DNA from 3 places in the Cytobacillus sp. FSL R7-0696 genome. Region 1 is predicted to be linked to each of the others. Evidence: riboswitches for the same ligand, from Rfam matches in the RefSeq annotation. Region 1 holds a riboswitch; each other region holds the start of a gene.

Region 1 (4,793 bases):
ACAGTAGCTGATTTAATTGGGTTATGATCTTCATCAACTGAAATGATACCCGTTACAAGAGTTAAATCTTTCGTCTCAGCTAAGGCATCTTTGATTTTCTTCGCATCACTTGTACTTTCGGCACGCTCCATGGCATCTTTCAACATATATACAGAGTCATAACCTAATGCATTAAAAGCATCTGGTGATGAACCATTATATTTTTCACCAAACTTTGTTACAAAGGATTGAATCGTCTCGTCTGGATCACCCGAAGAATAATGGTTTGTTATAAACGTATTATTTAAGGAATCCCCTCCGGCTAATTCAACTAGCTTTGGTGAATCCCAACCGTCAGCACCCATTAGCGGTACGTCAATACCCATTTCTCGTCCTTGTTTGACAATAAGTCCTACTTCTTCATAATAACCAGGGATAAAAATAAATTCGGGATTAGCTGATTTAATTCTTGTAAGTGTGGACCTGAAATCAGTATCCTTCGCCACATACGATTCTTCGGCTACTATTTTCCCACCTGCTGCTTCGAAAGTTTCTTTAAAGGAAGCTGCTAAACCTTTTGCGTAATCACTTGCGTTATCAGCATAGATAGCTACATTTTTCACTCCTAATTCATTGGCAGCAAAATTCGCTGCTACTGTTCCTTGGAAAGGATCAATAAACGAGGTACGGAATACAAAATCATTTAAGCTTCCATCATCATTCACTGTTACATTTGGACTCGTACCTGAAGGAGAAAGCAATACCGTCTCTGAATTATTAGCCACTTGTGCTTGAGCAACTGTGTTACCACTTGTAGCAGACCCAATAATAGCTACGACATCATCATTTTCCGTTAATTTAATAGCTGCATTGGTTGCTTCTGCTGCATCCGATTTATTATCGACTTTTACAATTTCTATCTCTTTACCGTCGATTCCACCATCTTTATTAATTTCATCCACAGCCAATTCGATTCCTTCAGCAATTCCTTCACCATATGAGGCAACTGCACCAGAAAGTTCTAGGTTGGCACCTATCTTGACAGTATCACCAGACTCACCACCACCTGCACTATCACTACCACAGCCAGCAAGGAAACCTGCAGCTCCTATAGTAGAAGCTAAAAGAACAGCCGTCATTCTCTTTTTAAAAAACATAATGATCCCCCTCTTTTTGATTATTCCAACAACTAAGAGCATGGTTCAAATCCCCCATATAAACCCCACAAGAAAAGATACCACACAAAAAAGTAGACTAAAATAACCAAAATGTAATATTTTTCTGATAATTGCTATAAATCTAAAAATAGTATAGTATCATTTTATTCATCTGTCAAAACAATCTTTGTGAATAATACTAATATTTAGAATTTTATTAATAGTTTAGAGCGTTAAAGGGTTTCTTTTTCATATGTTTTGTTTGTAAAACTCTATCATTATATTCATAAAATAATTAATAGTAGATAGATATAATGTAGTTCATTCAATTGTTAATAATAGCAATTGAAAATAACTAGCTACTTTTATATAAAGTAAAATAACTTTGCTTATGTAGTAATTTTAGACTTGTAAGATAGAAAAAGAGGAATGAACCGACGAGTTCATTCCTCCTTCCTATATGTTCAAAAGAACTATTATATCGTCTTCTCGGTTTTTGTACCGAACATTTTAACAACAAGTAAAATCCCTGCCATCATAACAATCAAAGCAGCTAATGCAATGATTACACTTCCACTTACACCCAAAATGATATAAGAGATGGCCGCAGCAACAGCTGCTGTAAAGGCATAAGGAAATTGTGTAATGACATGATCAATCAAATTACTTCCTGCACCTGTGGCGGATAAAATAGAAGTATCAGAAATCGGTGAAGCATGATCTCCGAATACTGCCCCTCCAAGTACAGCTGCCATTGCAGGAATCAGCAGGGATATATCTGTAGCTACAGCAATATCACCAGCTATTGGAAGGAGAATGCCAAATGATCCCCAAGATGTCCCTGTACTAAATGCCATAAGTGCCGCAATAATAAATAGGATAACAGGGATAAAATCATGACTCAGATTCGATTGATTAATAACGCTAGCCAAGTATTCCCCTGTACCTATTTGACTAATCAAATCTCCGAGTAACCAAGCAAAGATTAAGATCAATACTGATCCAAACATAGATTTCATCCCAACCCATGTAGCTTTCAAATAAAAATTACTCGTTAGTTTATCATCTTTCTTTAATACTTGAGCAAATTGTACGTAAGCAACAGCTAAACTCAATAATCCTCCGACAATTAATGATAAGGCCACATCTGTGTTTTCTAATAAGGATACTAACGACACATTCCCCTCTGCCCCATTCATGCCTGTCCAAGCCATCATACTCACTGTTCCAATAAATAAAACAATGATTGGCCAAACAAGATGACCAACAGTCCCTTTCGTACTAATAGGTAATTCTTCTTGAACCTCGTCTTTCAACTGTTTCTTCTTATCAAATAGAATTCCTTGTTCAATAGCTTGTTTCTCATGTTTCTTCATTGGACCAAAATCAATTTGCCCAACAACAATGATAAACACCATTATGATTGCCGCCCATACATAAAAATTTAACGGAATGATTTGCATGAAAGCAGAGAAAGCACTATAATCAGTTATTTTATGAGACACTAAAATCGAGCCAATTAAGGCGATAATTGATGCTCCCCAACTTGATATAGGCGATATAACACATAAAGGTGCGGATGTTGAATCAATTAAATAAGCAAGCTTTACACGTGATACTTTTTGTCGATCAGTAACAGGTCGAGATACCTGTCCAACTGTTAACGCATTAAAATAATCATCTATAAACAAAATCATACCTAAAACTACGGTTAATAACTGTGCACCCACTCTCGTTTTCACACGCTTCATTGCCCATTCACCAAAGGCACGACTACCACCCGATAGTGAAATAAATGCAGTAATGCTACCAAGAATAAGTAAGAATAATAGAATGAATATATTCCAAGTATTTAACCCTTCATCTGTTATGAAAAGTGCTATAAACGACGAGAAAAATATTTGTAGCGTATCTAGCGGTTGATATCCTCCAATTAAGATAGCTGCTGTTAACGCCCCTAAACCAAGGGAGAGAATCACCCTTTTTGTTAGTATAACCAAAAGCATCGCTACCAAAGGTGGCAGCACAGAAATAAATGTACCTGTCATAAAAAGACCTCCTATTAGTATAGGAGCTATAGACATGAACGAATGCGTCTCATATCAATTAACGATCAGAGAAAGGTATCCTCCACTTTTCTTTGATCCTTAATTGATAATAAAAAAAGAGTAACGATAGAGATTCTATCATTACCCTTCAAGAAGTAACGTTATTCTCCATCACGACTGTAGCTCCCCATTATGGTTAATATACCTCCATAATGACAGTGTTACTCCTATTTAGAGCAACCCCAACAAATAAATATTGACGTACCTATTTGCTTCGGCAAATCTCCCTTTTATCAAAGTTCACTGTTGTCATCCTCACATTGATTACTAATGATGATTTGCGCCTCTACCCCATCGGATTGATAAGGCATTATTCAATTGTTATACATTATATCAAAATATAATTATTTATGCAAAACTCTATCAAAACCTAAAATATACTTAAATTTATTATTTTTAAGATATAGTAGGATACTATAACCTATACCATTCTTAATAGCGCTTCTCTTCCGATCATCCCTTTTTTAATTCCTAATTCCTCTGCAGCAAAAGTGACTGATTCAAGTGGTGCATCTATTAGTTGTTGAATCGTTTTTACCCCTACGGCTCTACCAGCAATGACATGGCGATCTTTTAATTTTTCATTTAATAACGCAACGTCTAATGCACCACACATGATATATCCATTATCATTTGATACAACTAACAAATTAGTTTTTGGCAGCTCAACGGATACAGTCATAAACGTATGACCATCCAAAATAACAGGCTTTAATTCAACCATGACCGTCCCCCCTTCCCTTTAACAATTTATGTTATAGGTAGAGATTCGGTGTACTCATTAGTTAAAATAAACCGAGTTGTTTTGGAGCTAATCCCTCATATTCAATTCCTAATATTTCTAGAATTTCCTTTGCATTATCCGCTGCGTCACCACCAGAATTATTATTAAATAGTACATAGACGTCCTTCGCCTCTTTTTGTAATTGCTTTAATCGCTCTGCCCACTCCAATAATTCCTTGTGATTATAACGGTATAGATAGCGAACTTCACGCCAATTTGGTTGTTTTTTATTTTGCCATCCATGAACATTACGACCATGCAAGCGGACAAGTACAATTGGATGTCCGCAAGTATGCATTACAATTGGAACAGAGCCCTCCCCTGCTTGTGGTTCATCACAAACGGTATGTATCCATTTCTCTTCCTTGATAAAATTTAAAGTACCTTCTATAAACACAGCTTGATACCAAGACTGATGACGAAATTCAACAGCACATGGTATTTCTCCCATTTGCTGTTTACACCAGCGTAAATATTGAACGTTTTCCTTTTTACAATTAAACCACGGTGGAAATTGAAATAGGACCATCGCTAACTTATTTTCTCTTATATAAGGGGCAAGCGACGCTTTAAAAGCAGCAAACATTTCTTCTTTGGACTCAAAAGGAATCTCTCCCCTTTGATGCCCCGTCATCCCCTGATAAGCTTTCACAACAAATTTAAATGAAGCAGGCGTTTCCCTCACCCACTTTTCCCCGTTCCTTTCTGGCTGTACGGCATAAAAGGAGGCGTCTACCTCAACTGTTGGAAAATGAGCGCCATATT
Region 2 (4,793 bases), 730 kb from region 1:
TGGTAGAAAACTTGTTCTAGGGTCTCCTTATCTAGTACCAAAAGTTGTGTTTGTGGATCCGGCACTCACGCTAGGATTACCACGCAAGCATGTGGCTGCTACAGGGGCTGATGCACTTGTCCACGCCATTGAATCTTATGTTTCATTACCTGCTAATCCTTTTACAGATGCTCTTGCTCTTCAAGCGATTCGCATGCTCTGGACCTATTTACCACAAACCTATGCTCATGCAGACAATTTAGAAGCAAGAGGGCAAGTCCATCTTGCTAGTACATTGGCTGGCATGTCATTTAGCCTTGGTGGATTAGGGATTGTTCATTCCTTATCACATCCAATGTCTGCACGCTACGGTGTCCCCCATGGACTTGCGAATGCCGTGATATTACCAAAAGTGATTGCCTACAATCTTCCGGCATCAACAGAAAAATATGCAACAATTGCACGCATGATTGATCCATCCTTACATTCCGTAAGTATGCAACAAGCAGCCAAAACTCTTATTCCGTTAGTAGAAGAATTAATGCATTCTATTGATATTCCACAAGATTTTTCGCATCTCGATCACCACTTTACAGATGAAGATATCGCCCAACTAGCAGAAGATGCAATGAACGATCATGGAACCGTACATTATAATCCAAGAAAAGCAGTGAAAGAAGATATTGAAGCCATTTATAAAAAGGTCTTACCTGTGAATATAGACGAGAAAATTTATCATTAACTAAGGAAAAAGAGTATTCCTTCCGAGCTAGACATGAATAAGCTTAATTCTGGAGCGGAAATACGACAGCATAAGTTGGTCTTACGAATGTGGTTCATTCATCTTTGTCGCAGCTCAAATTCTACCAAAGGTCCGACAAACTTCTGATCCAATTCCAAAGCTTTTAACAACGTTCCGTACGAGAGGCTAAAACTAAAAGAAGCCAACCCAATTTAATTATTAAATCGGGCAAGCTTCTTTTAGTTACGTGTACGTTGTAGGAAAGCTTTGGTTCTTTCCATTTTGGGGTTATTGAATAGTTGCTCTGGTGTCCCTTCTTCAGCAATGACGCCTTTATCCATGAAGACAACGCGATCCGACACTTCACGGGCGAATTCCATTTCATGGGTGACAATAAGCATGGTCAGGCCTGTGCCAGCCAGTTCCTTCATCACCTTTAACACTTCGCCAACCATTTCAGGATCGAGTGCTGAGGTTGGTTCATCAAACAACATCACATCTGGCTCCATTGAAAGTGCTCTTGCAATCGCCACACGCTGTTTTTGACCTCCGGAAAGCTGTCTTGGCTTAGCTTCTACATAAGCCTCCATCCCGACCACACGCAAATATTTCTTCGCGATTTTTTCTGCTTCCTCTTTTGAACGCTTTAATACTTTTATTTGCCCAACAACACAATTGCCCAATACATTATGGTTATTAAATAGATTAAAAGATTGAAAAACCATGCCGAGATTTTTACGATATTGATGGACATTATGTTTATCGTCGAGGATATTTTCACCGTTATAGATAATTTGTCCACCACTTGGCTTTTCTAATAGATTGACACATCTTAATAGGGTCGATTTCCCAGACCCTGATGAGCCGATGATTGTAACTACTTCTCCTTTATTCACTGAGAAGTTAATATCTTTTAATACTTCATGACTACCAAAAGACTTACTTAACCCTTGAATATCAACAACTGTATTCACTTTTCCAACTCTCCTTTCCGCCACCTATGCTCCTGTTGTTTTTCTTTTGATATCTTCTGCCGTATCCATTTCACCTGCAACGACGTAATTTTCCGGTCCATCCATTCTTCTTTCAATATAGCGTAGAATTAATGTAACGGTATAAGTCATAACGAAATAAATAATACAAACAACAAAGAATGACTCAAAGTAGCGGAAATTATTCCCTGCAATTGAATTCGTTTGGAAAAATAATTCAGATATAGAAATCACGCTTAACACGGCAGTATCTTTTATATTAATGATAAATTGATTACCTGTAGCTGGAAGAATGTTTCGAATGACTTGAGGTAAAACAACATTCATCATTGTTTGCAAATGGTTCATCCCAATGGCTTGGGCTGCCTCATATTGACCTGGGTCGACAGAAATAATCCCTCCACGAACAATCTCAGCCATATAAGCACCCGTGTTAATGGAAACAATAACGATACCAGCAATGAGCGGATCCATTTGATAGCCAAAGGCCATTGCTGCCCCGTAAAAAATAACCATTGCCTGTACAATCATTGGTGTGCCTCTAAAGAATTCAATATAAGCAGATAACAAGAAATTCACTATTTTTAATAACAACCGTTTAGGACCATTCTCCGGTATTGGTATTGTTCGAAGAATGCCTGACAACAAACCAATTAGGGCACCGAAAACGGTACCAATTAAGGCAATGACTAATGTCACACCGGCGCCTCGTAAAAACATTGGCCAATATTCGACAACGATGCGAATAATCCATTCTATACTCATAACAATGATCTCCTTTTCTCTCATCATGATTGGCCATTACCAATCAATCTGCTAAGGATTTGCGCTTCAAAGGTTTAATACGACGGAGAGGATGCGCTACCCTAGTTGTTTATTTCTCATGTCTCTCCTAACCTTCTTCTCGATATAAAACCGGCTACATCTCATGCAGCCGGCTCATTTAGTTATTCTGCCGCTGGCTGATTCTCAATAGCAGCATCCATTAATTCTTTTTGTTCTTCTTCAGAAATATCTGCAAGGATTTCATTGATTTTATCTGTTAATTCGCTATCTTTTTTCATCCCTACTGCAATGGCAGTATCTTCTTCACTTGTCTCAAATCCTTCAGTAAATTCAACCATCGCAAAGTTATCATTAGCAGCTGAAGCACTTACACCTTCAGGACGTTCAGAAACATAACCGTCAATAATTCCAGACTCTAATGCAACACGCATAGCAGGGAAGCTCTCCATCGCTGTTTGCTGTTGTACGCCGTCAATTTGATCAATTACTGAATAATGAAATGTATTTAATTGGGCAGTAACCTTTGCTCCACTGAAGTCTTGAATGGATGTGGCATTTTCGTAATCGCTACCTTTTTTCACTACCATGACTAAATCAGATTCGTAATAGTTATCAGAAAAATCAATCGTCTCTTTTCGTTCTGCTGTTGGTGACATACCAGCAATAATGGCGTCAATTTTATCTGAACTTAATGATGGTACTAAACCATCCCATTTTGTTTTCACAATTACTAACTCTTTTCCTAAACCTTCTGCTATCTTCTTCGCAATCTCAACATCGTAACCGCCTGCAAACTCTGAATTACCTTCAATTGCAACTGCGCCGTTGCTATCATCCATTTGCGTCCAGTTAAATGGCGCATAACCCGCCTCTAGTCCTACACGAAACACGTCTTTATCTTCTCCACCTGAACCTGTGCTTCCTTCAGCCTCATCATTTGAACCACAAGCAGCTAGAAACATACTCATTACTAAAGCCATAGCTAGTAAAGCAAATCTCTTTTTCATTTCTATTCCCCCTAATATATTTTTCTACTAATTAAACTATTCCGAATTAAGAAAAAGAATAACAAAAAAAGACCTGAGATGAACTCAGGTCCTTGTTATTCTTCCGCCTAAATCCTCTACTTTTCCCATTTTAGAGATAGTGCACCTTAATAAACCGGGTAAATTTATTAAGACAGTCCTGCAATTATTCACTGCAGACCCAACATGCTATACAAATGGATATAGCACATTTCGGCGATATTTCCTTCTCTTTAGTTTCATCATGCCTTATCACTCTACTAAAGACTGTTAAATACCGCGCCTCTACCCCACCAGAAAAAGTGAGGTTTATTCAATTTGATATCTATTAGGCTACAATAGTTTAATAGCGTCTGTCAATATAAACTCTATGGAAAATTGGTCCTTTTTTCGCACAACCTTTTGATCAGAGCATAATTACCAATGTCAAGCTTGTTTGCTTGAAGCTAACTCTTTTAACTGGATGCTCAAATGATTAATATCCGCTACCGAATGGTTTACTTTTGACACCATCTCATGTTCATCTTCTATGATGGCAACGATTTCCTCTGTAGCTGCAGCGTTTTCCTCTGATATATTTGCCATATTTTCAATCTGTTCTTGAATTTGCTCAAATTTTTCTGTGGCAGCGGACACTTCATTGACACCTTTCACTAACTCTAAGTTGTTTTCTTGTAATGATGTTTGGATCTCGTTGAAAAAGGCAGATATCTCTGTTAGAAGTGCTTGTCCCTGCTTTACAGCACCTTCCCCTTCAAGAGAGCTTTGACGTGCTTCAAGAGACTGAGTGAAAAGAGTATTCGTCACTTCAGAGATCGCCACCGTGATTTCAGCACTTTGCTCAGCTAACTTCCTTACTTCATCTGCAACGACCGCAAACCCTCGCCCATGCTCTCCGGCTCTTGCTGATTCAATTGCTGCATTTAATGCGAGTAAATTAGTTTGATCGGCAATTTGTTTAATGCCTGCTAATAATTTATTCACTTGTTCCATACTAGAATGAACATCTGATACCGTCGATGCTGTCACACTAATCGTTGTATTTACTGTATTCATATGCGATGTAACATCGACTATCTTAGTTAAACCATCTTGTACTTTCTCATTCATACTCTTCGACTTTTCTACGACACCTTCTGAAATGGCAACAGATTCTTTTGTATTTTGTAAAGACTGACTCATAGAATCATTGACAATATTTAAGCTGTTCGCTTCTTCCTGAATACTTGTAGCCATCTGTTGAGCAGCTTCTAATACTTGTTGGCTTGA
Region 3 (4,793 bases), 410 kb from region 1:
CAAGAAAACGGATACAGATTTTGTCGATATTACGAAAATTTTTTCTATTCTAGTTTCACTCAAAAAACCAATGATATAGTTTTTTCAACCCTATTTGGCGGTATATTAAAATAGCTTAAATCACGCAATAATATTCATATTTTACGCATAAAAATACATTTACATTAGATTATTATTAGTGTTAAGATTATTCCCATAATTTACACCAGTTTTACAAACTAAAAATTTTTCCCTTTTCACTGTACGTATTCGTTTTTTCCAAGTAAATTGTATATATTAGACTTTATGAAAGAGGGGAGATTTAGCATAATATGCCATCTCAAGAAGCCCAAATAGAACAAACCGAAAACATGGCAGAATCAATCGAACCAAACAAAGAAGTGATTCCATCCTTTGGTTATGAATTAATTAGAGAAGAACTTTTACATGATTTGCTAGGTAAAGACGCACCAGATATCTTATACTGGGCAGGCAAGAGACTAGCGCGTAAATATCCTCTACAAACAGAAGAAGACTTATTCAGTTTCTTTGTCGAGGCTGGTTGGGGAAAATTAACGAAAAACCTCGAAAACAAAAAAGAAATCGAATACGAGTTAACAAGTGAAGTCATTCAAAAGCGCTGTAAAGAAAATGCTCACGCAACATTCCAATTAGAAGCTGGTTTTATTGCTCAACAAATCGAACAGAAAAAAGAAGTGATTTGCGAAACATTCGAGCACCCACGTAAAAAAGGTGGAAAGGTCCTCTTCACAGTCAAATGGGATAAAAAGGACAATATCCACACCTAATAAATATACCCAACAGTAAAAAAAATCCAAACATCATTCTTTTTAAGGCGTTTAAATGGTGTTTGGATTTTCCTATCTTATACTACTGCTAGCTCATTTAATTTTTTATTAAATCCCCAACTAAATTAAACGTTTGATGTAAAGCTTGAGCAGCATTTAACATATGCGCTTGGTCAATCACAGCCGAGACCTTTATTTCAGATGTACTGACCATCTTTACAACGATGTTATTAGCAGCTAATACATTAAACATCTCAGCTGCTACTCCTGGGTTTGAAATCATTCCTGAACCGACAATCGAAATTTTCGCCAATTGTGATTCCCATTCAATCTGATCATAACTTAAGGCTTCTCGATTTTTTTCTAGTATTTTCACAGTCTCTGTAAGATCTTGGTTTTTAATAGAGAAAGATAAGCCTGATGATTTATCATCTGTAATACTTTGTATAATAATATCAACATTTATATGTTCTTTCGCCAAGAGTGAAAAGATGGATGAAAGGCTTATTAAAGGGTCTTTAATCCCTAGTACAGATACCCTTGTAATATCATCTTCAAAAGCAACCCCTCTAACAACTAAGTTCTCTTCCATTTCCGCAACCTCCTCAATAATTGTTCCTTCTTCTCGTTCCATACTGGAACGTACTTCAAGCTTTACATTGTAATTTTTTGCAAACTCAACTGCTCTTGGGTGTAGAACGCCTGCACCAAGATTAGCTAATTCAAGCATTTCATCGTAAGAGATTGATGGAAGCTTTCTTGCATTTTTTATATAGCGTGGATCAGTTGTGAATACACCTGTTACATCAGTGTATATATCACATTTGTCCGCTTTTAATACTGCTGCAAGAGCCACGGCTGTTGTATCAGAGCCACCCCGACCTAATGTCGTTATTTGGCCAGTCTCACTTAAACCTTGAAAACCCGCTACGATAACAATTCTCCCTTTCTTTAACTCTTGTGAAACAGGCTTTGTGTCAATATCAGTGATTCTTGCGTCACCATGTACTGATTCCGTTTTAATCCCTGCTTGCCAGCCTGTATAGGAAGTTGCCTCATAACCTTTGGAATTTAATGCAATTGTTAATAAGGAGATTGTAACTTGCTCACCTGTAGATAACAACATATCCATTTCTCTCTTACTTGGAGCAGGTGATAATTCTTTTGCCATACCAACTAATTGATCAGTCGTTTTGCCCATAGCCGACACAACGACAACGATATCATTACCATTATTTTTTTCTTCAATGACACGGTTAGCTACATTTTGAATATGATCAACCGAGCCTACGGAGGTTCCACCAAATTTCTGTACAATTAAGCCCACTTTTCTCCCCTACTTTCAAGTCATTCGTTTTTTATTCCCTGCCGCCTGTATGTACAACCAACACATTTCTACCCATATTCGGCATAAAAAAAAGCAATGAGATGAAACCCATCCCATTGCTGTGTAGTCAAACGTATGAACAATCTACGCACACACAGTGAGATAGCCCTCCAAGACAGATAGTCTTGACAATCCTGCACTTATTCAATGCAGAACCAGCGAAGAAAATATTGAGTCTTTCTTCACTTCGGCGAATATTCCCTTTCAAAGTCCTTCAAACGAAGCTCAATCTTCTAAGGAACTTTTACTAATGAAACTCGCACCTCTACCTTCACTTTCAAGTTAAAAAGTGATTTGATATAAAGTTAAAAACACTATACCATATTTGTTTTTTTCAGACAATGTCTATTCATGTAACTTTTCATAAAGTTCTTGTGCAACTTTTAATGGTAAGCCAGATTCCCTAAGGTCTTCTACACTAGCTGATTTCATTTTTTTTACAGAACCAAAATCTTTTAATAACTGCTTTTTTCTTTTTTCCCCAATACCATCAATTTCATCAAGAAGTGACTGAAATGCACTCTTTCCACGAACTTGTCTATGAAATGTAATCGCAAATCGATGCACTTCATCTTGAATACGTTGTAATAAATAAAATTCCTGGCTATTTCGAGCGAGGGGAATGATCATTAATGGATTTCCATAAAGAAGTTGAGATGTTTTATGCTTATCATCTTTGACTAATCCTGCTAGTGGAATATCTAAACCGAGTTCATTCTCAAGCACATCTCGAACGACTTCAACATGTCCTTTTCCACCATCAATGATAATTAAATCAGGTAGGGGGAGCCCTTCTTTTAAAACCCGGCTATATCTCCGTCTCGTCACTTCCCTCATAGATTCATAATCATCTGGTCCTTTAACTGACTTAATCTTATATTTCCGATACTCCCTTTTTGCAGGCTTACCATCGATAAAGACAATCATTGCTGAGACAGCATCGGTACCCTGGATATTGGAGTTATCAAAAGCTTCAATGCGATAGGGTGTGTAAATTCCTAGCTCCTCACCTAAGCTTTCTATTGCATTCACCGTTCTTTTCTCATCACGTTCAATAAGCGAGAATTTTTCTTTTAAAGCAATCTTTGCATTTTTATAGGCAAGTTTCACTAGTTCTTTTTTTCTCCCTCTTTGAGGAATAAATATTTTCACATCCAAAAGCTGCTCAGCCATCGTCACATCAACAGAGTCTGGCAAGTAGATTTCCTTTGGTTTAAAATGGTTAGCTTGTTCATAAAAACGGCCGAGATAGGTGAGCATCTCTTCTTCAGGCTCATTATAGATTGGAAACATAGACACATCTCTTTCAATGAGTTTCCCTTGCCTAATAAAGAATACTTGTACACACATCCAACCCTTATCAACCGCATAAGCAAACACATCTCGGTCTGTAAAATCCGTCATCGTAATCTTTTGTTTTTCCATCGTCGTTTCTATATGGATAATTTTATCTCTGAAATCTTTTGCTTTCTCAAACTCTAGCGCTGCGGACGCTTCTTCCATTTTCGTTGAGAGTTCTTTTTTGATCTCTTTATAACCACCATTTAAGAAGCGAGTAATCTCATCTGTCATTTGTTTGTATGTGTCAGATTTTACTTCATTTACACAAGGAGCTAGACATTGTCCGATATGGTAGTAGAGACAAACTCTATCTGGTAAGGTGTTACATTTTCTTAAAGGATAAAGGCGATCTAATAATCTCTTTGTTTCATTGGCCGCCTGCACATTTGGATATGGACCAAAATATTTACCTTTGTCTTTTTTTACTTTTCTCGTGGTAATTAATCTCGGATGTCTTTCATTTGTTAATTTAATAAAAGGATAACTCTTATCATCCTTTAACATGACATTATATTTGGGGTCATGCTTTTTAATTAAATTTAACTCTAATAATAATGCTTCCATATCGGAAGAGGTCACGATGTATTCAAAATCTTCAATTTCATTTACCAGCCTTAATGTCTTTCCATCATGCGAACCGGTAAAATAGGACTTAACCCGATTACGAAGCACTTTCGCCTTACCGACATAAATAATTGTCCCTTGGCGATCTTTCATTAAATAACAACCAGGTTGAGCAGGTAATAAAGGTAATTTATTTTTTATATTATCATTCATAATTAGCTGTCACATCCATACCTAAAAAGAATATCATTGCAGGAGGAAACCATACCCTTCTTACTGATTTTGCCATACTTGTACTGTAAAAAAACCCCGATCTTCTAAAAGTAGAAGCCGGGGTTTGTTTTTATGGTACTTCTTATGCACCATGTTTTTGAAGCAATTCAACTAGTGCTTCTTTCGGTTGGAAACCAACCACTTTATCTACTTCAGCACCATCTTTAAATACGATGAGAGTCGGGATGCTCATAACACCAAATTTACCAGCAGTTTCTTGGTTATCGTCAACATCAAGTTTAACGATTTTTACTTTATCTCCCATTTCTCCATCAATTTCCTCAAGAACTGGTCCAATCATTTTACAAGGTCCGCACCATGGTGCCCAGAAGTCTGCAAGTACAAGACCTGAACCAGTTTCAGCAGTAAAGTTTTGATCTGTTGCATGTGTGATAGCCATAATATTTATATCCTCCTAATAAATAACTAAAAAATCTTAT

What was found. Region 1 has a riboswitch for lysine ahead of MKX29_RS13625 (Na+/H+ antiporter NhaC family protein). Riboswitches for the same ligand answer to the same signal wherever they lie in the genome.
Region 2: linked by a shared signal. The riboswitch ahead of MKX29_RS09885 (transporter substrate-binding domain-containing protein) and the one ahead of MKX29_RS13625 (Na+/H+ antiporter NhaC family protein) in region 1 are both predicted to bind lysine.
Region 3: linked by a shared signal. The riboswitch ahead of MKX29_RS15715 (aspartate kinase) and the one ahead of MKX29_RS13625 (Na+/H+ antiporter NhaC family protein) in region 1 are both predicted to bind lysine.

Annotation. Positions count from the first base shown of each region.
Region 1 covers NZ_JBBOWA010000001.1:2,620,220-2,625,012, reverse strand. The annotation lists gene MKX29_RS13630 (ABC transporter substrate-binding protein) at 1-1,136, opposite strand, end outside; gene MKX29_RS13625 (Na+/H+ antiporter NhaC family protein) at 1,613-3,184, opposite strand; lysine riboswitch at 3,357-3,541, opposite strand; gene MKX29_RS13620 (YunC family protein) at 3,666-3,968, opposite strand; gene MKX29_RS13615 (DUF72 domain-containing protein) at 4,030-4,793, opposite strand, start outside.
Region 2 covers NZ_JBBOWA010000001.1:1,890,540-1,895,332, reverse strand. The annotation lists gene MKX29_RS09900 (iron-containing alcohol dehydrogenase family protein) at 1-721, shown strand, start outside; gene MKX29_RS09895 (amino acid ABC transporter ATP-binding protein) at 961-1,695, opposite strand; gene MKX29_RS09890 (amino acid ABC transporter permease) at 1,720-2,478, opposite strand; gene MKX29_RS09885 (transporter substrate-binding domain-containing protein) at 2,661-3,506, opposite strand; lysine riboswitch at 3,636-3,820, opposite strand; gene MKX29_RS09880 (methyl-accepting chemotaxis protein) at 3,951-4,793, opposite strand, start outside.
Region 3 covers NZ_JBBOWA010000001.1:3,027,813-3,032,605, reverse strand. The annotation lists gene MKX29_RS15720 (YslB family protein) at 312-788, shown strand; gene MKX29_RS15715 (aspartate kinase) at 886-2,115, opposite strand; lysine riboswitch at 2,271-2,451, opposite strand; gene uvrC (excinuclease ABC subunit UvrC) at 2,521-4,293, opposite strand; gene trxA (thioredoxin) at 4,436-4,753, opposite strand.